Regions from separate parts of the Bacillus sp. N12A5 genome, predicted to be linked through region 1. Evidence: predicted binding sites of a transcription regulator. Region 1 holds the regulator's gene; the other holds the start of a gene.

Region 1 (4,120 bases):
CGGCTGGTTTTCATAGCTGATTGTGAGATCCTGAACGCGTAGGACCTCATTTCCGCTCTGTTTTGTAATATCAAAATGAAAGCTTGCGGATTTTTCATCGCCGAGCGGTTTTGACATGACTTCCATTCGTTCAAGCTGCTTTCGGCGGCTTTGCGCTCTTTTTGTGGTAGAGGCTCTCGCCAAATTTCGATCCACGAAGTCCTGAAGCTTTGCGATTTCATCCTGCTGCTTTTCATACATTTTCAGATCTTTTTCATACTGCGCGGCTTTTTGGTCGAGATAAGCGCTGTAGTTGCCGTGATACCTTTTGCTTTCGGCTCTGGAAACTTCGTATACTTGGTTCACCACTTTGTCCAAAAAGTAACGGTCATGCGATACGATGAGAATGGCGCCTGAATAGCCTTGCAAATAATGTTCTAGCCAGGTTAGCGTATCAATATCCAGATGGTTTGTCGGCTCATCGAGAATGAGCAAATCAGGCTGTGTTAATAGAAGCTTCCCCAGGGCCAGCCTTGTTTTCTGGCCTCCGCTGAGGCTTTGCACCTGTGTTGAATCGTCAAAATGGCTGAAGCCGAGGCCGTGAAGAACAGATCTGACATCCGCTTCATATTGGTAGCCTCCTTTATCCTTGAATTCCTGCTGAAGCCGGTCGTAGGTTTTCATGATGCTTTCCAATTCACCGGGATCAGCTGCCGCCATGTTTTCTTCCATAGCCCGCATCTCTTTTTCCATTGCTTTTAAGTGGTCAAAAACGGTCAGCAGCTCTTCTTTTATGGTAAGCTTAGAATCCAAGCCCGTATGCTGGGCAAGATATCCCATTGTAATATCTTTCGGTTTAATGATTTCGCCCTTTTCATACGAAAGCTGGCCTGCGATAATTTTAAGAAGCGTGGATTTTCCCGCGCCATTTCTTCCGACAATGGCGATGCGATCACGATTTCTGACTTCCAGCTTTATATTGTTTAAAATAGTATCAGCACCAAATGATTTGGACAGCTGATTAATTTGTAAGATCATCATATTATTTCACCTCTGCTATAATAAGTTAAGTGTAGCTTATGAACCAGAAGTCAGCAAACAATACATTGGCCATATAAGACATAGAGAAGAAAATAGTGTATGATCTGTTTAAGGAGCGTTTTAATATGAATGGATTTTCTCATTTTAATGAACAGGGCAGAGCCCAGATGGTGGATATTAGCGAAAAATCTTCGACTGTCCGTACTGCGGCGGCTGTTTCAAGCGTACACATGAAGAATGAGGTGTACGAGAAAATACAGAGTCACGATATCGGCAAAGGAGATGTACTGGCTGTCGCACAGGTGGCAGGCATTATGGCCGCAAAGCAAACGTCGAATATCATTCCGATGTGCCATCCGCTTTCATTGAGCGGGGTAGATATATCGTTTGACTGGAAAATAAAAGAAGCAGAAGTTATACTTCATATAAAAGCACAGGTCAAAACGAAAGGGAGTACAGGTGTGGAAATGGAAGCGCTCACTTCTGCATCGGTGTGCGCTCTTACCGTTTACGATATGTGCAAGGCCCTTGATAAGGGAATGGTCATCGGCCCTACTTTCTTGCTGGAGAAGACAGGCGGGAAAAACGGTGATTTCAAAAGAGAACTATCCGAGTATAATTTGGAGGACCAAAAATGAATAAGGATCAATCAAAAATTCCGCAGGCGACGGCAAAACGGCTGCCGCTTTACTATCGCTTTTTAAAGAATCTGCATGCGTCAGGAAAACAGCGTGTATCATCCGCTGAACTCAGTGATGCCGTAAAGGTTGATTCTGCCACGATTCGGAGGGATTTTTCCTATTTTGGAGCTCTTGGCAAAAAAGGATACGGATATAATGTGGATTATTTGCTGTCTTTTTTCCGAAAAACCCTTGATCAGGATGAGATGACAGACGTCATCTTGATCGGTGTCGGGAACTTGGGAACGGCATTTCTTCACTACAATTTCACAAAAAATAATAACACAAAAATTTCTATGGCTTTTGATATAAATGAGAGTAAAATAGGAACTGAGGTAGGCGGCGTGCCCGTCTATAACCTTGATGACCTTGAACAACACGTGAAAGATGAATCAGTTGCCATTCTTACAGTGCCAGCAGTTGCCGCTCAATCGATTACAGACAGATTGGTCGCGTTAGGAATCAAGGGCATTCTTAATTTTACGCCGGCCCGTTTGAATGTGCCGGAACACATTCGAATTCATCATATAGATTTAGCAGTTGAGCTTCAGTCACTGGTTTATTTCTTGAAGCATTATTCAGTTTTAGAGGAAATCGAATAGAGGGAAAGGAGGAGCCCACATATGCCGATCGGTCCTGGAAGCCTTGCTGTTATCGCAATCGTTGCTCTGATTATCTTCGGCCCTAAAAAGCTGCCTGAACTGGGGAAAGCTGCGGGAGACACACTTCGTGAATTCAAAAACGCTACTAAAGGATTAACGAGTGATGAAGAGGAAAAAAAGAAAGAAGATCAGTAAGTTAGGATGACTCGAATGAAAGTGAATCAAATGTCGCTGCTGGAGCATATTGCTGAGCTTCGAAAACGGTTGCTGATTGTAGCGCTGGCGTTTGTCGTTTTCTTTATCGCGGGATTCTTTTTAGCGAAGCCGATTATTGTGTATCTGCAAGAAACAGATGAAGCGAAGCAGCTTACGCTTAACGCGTTTAACCTGACAGACCCGCTTTATGTGTTTATGCAGTTTGCGTTTATCATCGGCATTGTCCTGACCTCGCCGGTTATTCTTTATCAGCTTTGGGCTTTTGTGAGCCCGGGCCTCTATGAGAAAGAGCGCAAAGTAACGCTCAGCTACATTCCGATCTCTATTTTGCTGTTTTTAGCGGGCTTATCTTTTTCATATTATATTTTATTTCCTTTTGTTGTTGATTTTATGAAGCGGATCTCTCAGGACTTGAATGTCAATCAGGTGATCGGAATTAATGAATATTTTCATTTTCTGCTGCAGCTGACGATTCCGTTTGGACTGCTGTTTCAAATGCCGGTCATCCTCATGTTTTTGACTAGGCTCGGAATTGTGACACCGATGTTCTTGGCGAAAATCAGAAAGTATGCGTATTTTACGCTCTTGGTGATCGCAGCCCTGATTACACCGCCTGAGCTTCTGTCCCATATGATGGTTACAGTCCCGCTTTTGATTTTATATGAAATCAGTATTCTGATATCGAAGGCCGCCTATCGGAAAGCGCAGAAAAGCAGTACAGCCGATCAGGATGTGTCTTCGGGGCAATAATAAAAAATCCATTTCTCTTGCGAGAAATGGATTCAGCGTATTGACAAACCCCTGCATTCGTTGTCAAGCCTGTGCGTTGGTGCTCACGAATGAAAACATTCGCTCCGCTCCAATGCTCGCCTTTCCTAGACTTCAAGGGTTTTCAATCACGCTGAAAATGACAAAATCCTAAAACGAAAGCCGTTTTAGGATTTAATTTGAATCCATTTCTCATTCAGAAATGGATTTTCTTTATTTTTGGTTCTTTTTGATTTTAAATGAAAAGGCGAACATCTTAAAAGAAATGCTGATGTTGTAAGCGGCGAACACCATCAGCAGGATGGAGTAAAACGACCACATGCTGCCTGGCGAGCTTGCGGCAAGATAAGTAAAGATGCATCCTACGGCAAAGTAGATCATTCCCCAAACTACCGGGTTTCTCATAAAAATAATCCTCCAATAATCAATTGCATTTGTGTGCTCTGCTGTTCAAGGTAATTCCGAACAGGCTCAAGCTGCATGATGACGACGAATGTATTCATCATTAAATGGGCGAAAATCGGCACCCATATCCGTTTTGTTCTCGCATATAAAAATGCAAAGGTAAAGCCCATCGCTGTATATAGAAGAAGATGCTTCAAATCAGCGTGAACAATACCGAAAATAACCGAGCTGATCAGTCCTGCGAAAAAGAAATTCGTTTTTTCGTACAGCGTCCCAAAAATGATTTTTCTGAAGATGATTTCTTCTAATATAGGCCCGACGATGGAAGAAACGATAATCATGAGCGGGACTGCCTGAATGACATCCAGAATCGCTTGTGTATTTTCTGATTCTCTTCCGATGCCAAAAACATAATATTCAATAGAGCCT
Region 2 (4,120 bases), on a different contig from region 1:
GAACTTTCTGGCGGGGCACTTTGGGCTGAATCCAGCGGACGCCGGTTTGCGGACGGCTGGCTTTATTGCCGTCTCCACGCTGCTCAGGCCTGCGGGCGGATTCCTGGCTGATAAAATGAGCCCGCTCCGCATCTTGATGTTCGTATTTGCGGGGCTTACTTTATCAGGCATCATCTTATCATTTTCGCCGACGATCGGCCTTTATACGTTTGGGTCATTAACGGTGGCAGTCTGCTCAGGCATAGGAAACGGGACCGTTTTTAAACTGGTGCCTTTCTATTTTTCGAAGCAAGCGGGAATTACCAACGGGATTGTGTCTGCTATGGGCGGATTAGGAGGTTTTTTCCCTCCGCTGATACTGGCGAGTGTCTTTCAGGCAACAGGCCAATACGCGATCGGCTTTATGGCGCTTTCAGAAGTAGCGTTAGCGAGCTTTGTTCTTGTCATATGGATGTATTGGCAGGAAAGAATGAAAACGCACATGGAGAGAAACAGTCAGAGCGTCAACTAGCAATGGCATTCACAAGATTGTTAGTTTTTTCTGGGTGGGTGCAAATCAATTCACGTTACAATAAACATACGCAACGTGACTTTCTTCGAGGTGAGCTCATGAATTTTCTCTCTGTCCGACCATCTGATAGTGACTTTCTTTCCAGCAGTCTGCATGAATTGCTGGAATCAATCAGCACGAAAAGAAAAATGGAAAAACACACGTATTTGTTTCGAGAAGGAATGGATGCAGAAGAGCTTTATCTGATTCAATCGGGACTCATTGAAATCGGCAAGCTGACGTCTGACGGAAAAGACCTGACGCTTAGAATCTGCCAAAAAAACGATATCGTCGGGGAATTAACACTTTTTACTGAGGAACCGATATATATGCTCAGTGCAAAGGTGCTAGAGGATGGCGAGGTGCTCGTCATTAATAAAAACAAGCTGGAAAAGGAATTAATCCAAAACGGTGCTTTGACATTTGAGTTTATGAAATGGATGAGCACCCATCTCCGGAAAATACAGTCCAAAATCAGGGATCTGCTGCTTCACGGCAAAAAGGGTGCGCTCTACTCCACTCTTATCCGCTTATCAAACAGCTATGGGGTGGAACGAAGCGACGGCATTCTGATTAATATTACGCTGACAAATCAGGATTTGGCAAAATTTTGCGCAGCAGCAAGAGAAAGTGTCAACCGCATGCTGGGAGATCTCCGCAAACAAGGGGTTATTTCGATAGACGAATCCGGAAAAATTATTTTGCACAAGCGGGATTTTTTACGATGCGAGATTGAATGTGAAAACTGTCCGCTGGAGATTTGCAATATTGACTGAGAAAACCAAGGGCCGCTGGCGGTCCTTGGTTTTTCATCTTGTGATAAAGAGACACATGACGGCGAAAAAGACGCAGGCATTCACAATTTCCAGAATGCCGACCGTTTTGACAGGCCAATTCCTTCCGTGAAAAAACCATGCCCGCAAACTGCTTGGGACAAAAGCAAGAAATGCCCATCCTGCTCCGAGAAGAGCCGCTAGAAAGGGGAGCAGCAGGTGATATCCCCATGACCAGTATGCAAATGCCCTGTTTTTTCTCTCCCGTATCACCGACTTCACATAAAAGGAACTCCCGATAAAAAATAAAGCGGATTGCATGAATATAAACCAAGCCCAGCCGTCGAGTGTTCCAGTCCCCAGCCAGCAGCTTGCAAGCCCGCCTGAACAAAAGAACAAGACACCCGCAATATCATTCACTAGCGCCCGTTCGTTTTTTCGGCGGGCATAATACATATGGATGAGAAACAGCGGCAATAAAGAAACGCCAACCCAGAAGAGCGGCGGCTTATGAAAAACAGAGACAATCAAAAAGCAGCAGGCCGGAAAACCGTAAAACCATATCCACTTTTGATAGGGTTTGATTTGTTTCTTTTTCAAGGCGAGCGAAACGGGATAAACCGCCAAGTAAAGGAAAAGCCAGCCTAGGAAGAGCGGAATATGCCAGAAAACAGGGCCTCCCTTGACCATCCCGAGCAAAAATGGAATCAGCAGCATCGCCCATGCACCGTGCTGCTTCGGAATTAGCGCCTTCATCAAAATCCTCCTTTTTTATTTTATTATAAATGCTGTCATCCTCCAGATGAGTGACATTCATCATACAAGCTGTGAAATACATCACTGCTGTACAGGCTCAATCGGGCTACACTAAAGCTATCCTTAACACAGGAGGCTTTCCTATGAATCAGTGTGACTATTTATTTTTTCTGAAACAACTTCCCATGTTTAATGAAGTGCCTCAATCCATTGTCGAAACCTTGCTGAAAAATGGGACATTTATCTGCGGCTTATGTGATCAGTCTCCATCCTTTCTTCATTCTCAATCCGTCTATATTGTATTAAAAGGAAGTGTCCGTTTTATGGACAGCAGGCTCCCTGAAGGATCGAAAACCGTTGCGCTGTGGGAAAAAGGCGATGTGTTTCCGATTGATGAAAAAGGCGGGCTGTATTTATCGCCATTTATCTCAGTCAATGCCTCTCCTGATATTCTAATACTCAATATCCCTTATTACATATTTAAGAAAATGATGTCTTACAATGCGCAGCTGCAAATGAACTTTTTGGCCATGCTTCAGCAAAATGTCTTTTGTTCCTATCAATTATTTTTGCGGTACCTGCATACCTCACAGGATGAAAACGCCGAGCCCGGTTCCTAATGAGAACCGGGTGTTTTGATCTTACATGACAGGCGGCTAATGAGGAGGCCTTCCTGATCGCCGCGTTCATTACATCCTGTGAAAGTTCTTCCTTCTCCCATGTGTGAACATTTTGTGAAAAAAGCAGAGTGTGTGACATAGTTCACAAGGAAACACGCTGTCTCTGTTTATAGTGGAACTTAGCATCACCTGACTCGGAAGGAGTGAACTCTTATGAAGAAAAAGAAAATGAGTCCGTTGTTTAGGAGATTACATTATTTCTCTCCTATCGAACACCATTCAAATAAACATAGCCAAACCACCCGCGAAGATCGCGATTGGGAGAATGTATACAGAAACAGATGGCAATACGACAAAGTCGTTCGCTCCACCCATGGCGTCAATTGCACGGGGTCTTGCAGCTGGAATATCTATGTGAAAAACGGCATTGTCACATGGGAAGGGCAAAACCTAAATTATCCATCAACAGGCCCCGATATGCCTGATTTCGAACCGAGAGGCTGTCCGCGGGGGGCGAGTTTTTCATGGTATATCTACAGCCCGCTTCGTGTGAAATATCCATACGTGCGCGGTGTGCTGATTCATTTGTGGCGGGAAGCACTGCAGACGCATCAAAATCCATTAGAAGCCTGGAAATCGATTGTGGAAAACCCTGAAAAAGCGAAGTCCTATAAACAGGCAAGAGGAAAAGGCGGGTTTGTGCGTGCCGAATGGCCGGAGGTGCTGAAGCTGATTTCAGCCTCTCTGCTGTATACAGTGATGAAATACGGGCCAGACCGGAACGTCGGTTTTTCTCCGATTCCGGCTATGTCCATGATCAGCCATGCCTCAGGCTCCCGGTTTATGTCGTTAATCGGCGGCCCTATGCTCAGTTTTTATGACTGGTATGCGGATCTTCCCCCGGCATCCCCGCAAATCTGGGGTGACCAGACGGATGTTCCGGAAAGCAGTGATTGGTACAATTCGGGCTATATCATCACATGGGGCTCCAACGTTCCATTAACGAGAACGCCTGACGCGCATTTTTTGGCGGAGGCCCGCTATAAAGGCGCTAAGGTCATTTCGATCAGTCCGGATTTTGCAGAATCCTCAAAGTTTGCGGATGACTGGCTGAGTATCCGCCAAGGGACTGATGGGGCGCTTGCGATGGCCATGGGTCATGTCATTTTGCAGGAATTTTACGTGAACCAAGAAACTGAACGTTTTATTGAGTACGCGAAGCAATACACCGATTTTCCATTCTTCGTCACCCTGTCAAAGGAAAATGGCGTATATACAGCGGGCCGGTTTCTTCATGCGAAGGACATCGGGCGGCAGACAAAGCATGATCAGTGGAAGCCTGCAGTCTGGAATGAACAGACAGGCGCATTTGCCATACCGCAGGGGACAATGGGCTCGCGCTGGGATGGGCAGCAGAAATG

The links. The regulator Rex, encoded in region 1, represses fermentation and respiration genes when NADH is low (regulators of the CRP and FNR family bind a similar motif). The targets are predictions, from matches to a motif close to TTGTGAAATATTTCACAA.
Region 2: a site for Rex is predicted at 2,149-2,166, ahead of MOC09_RS18000 (YwiC-like family protein). Genes of this name have one in related genera too.

What each region holds. Positions count from the first base shown of each region.
Region 1 covers NZ_JALAMR010000007.1:271,861-275,980, reverse strand. Annotated here, with positions in the region: gene MOC09_RS09340 (ABC-F family ATP-binding cassette domain-containing protein) at 1-1,020, opposite strand, end outside; gene moaC (cyclic pyranopterin monophosphate synthase MoaC) at 1,146-1,658, shown strand; gene MOC09_RS09330 (redox-sensing transcriptional repressor Rex) at 1,655-2,302, shown strand; gene tatAY (sec-independent protein translocase protein TatAY) at 2,324-2,497, shown strand; gene tatC (twin-arginine translocase subunit TatC) at 2,504-3,268, shown strand; gene MOC09_RS09315 (YdiK family protein) at 3,500-3,691, opposite strand; gene MOC09_RS09310 (CPBP family intramembrane glutamic endopeptidase) at 3,688-4,120, opposite strand, start outside.
Region 2 covers NZ_JALAMR010000019.1:25,213-29,332, forward strand. Annotated here, with positions in the region: gene narK (nitrate transporter NarK) at 1-511, shown strand, start outside; gene fnr (fumarate/nitrate reduction transcriptional regulator Fnr) at 610-1,326, shown strand; gene MOC09_RS18000 (YwiC-like family protein) at 1,360-2,079, opposite strand; gene arfM (Crp/Fnr family transcriptional regulator ArfM) at 2,223-2,699, shown strand; gene MOC09_RS18010 (nitrate reductase subunit alpha) at 2,913-4,120, shown strand, end outside.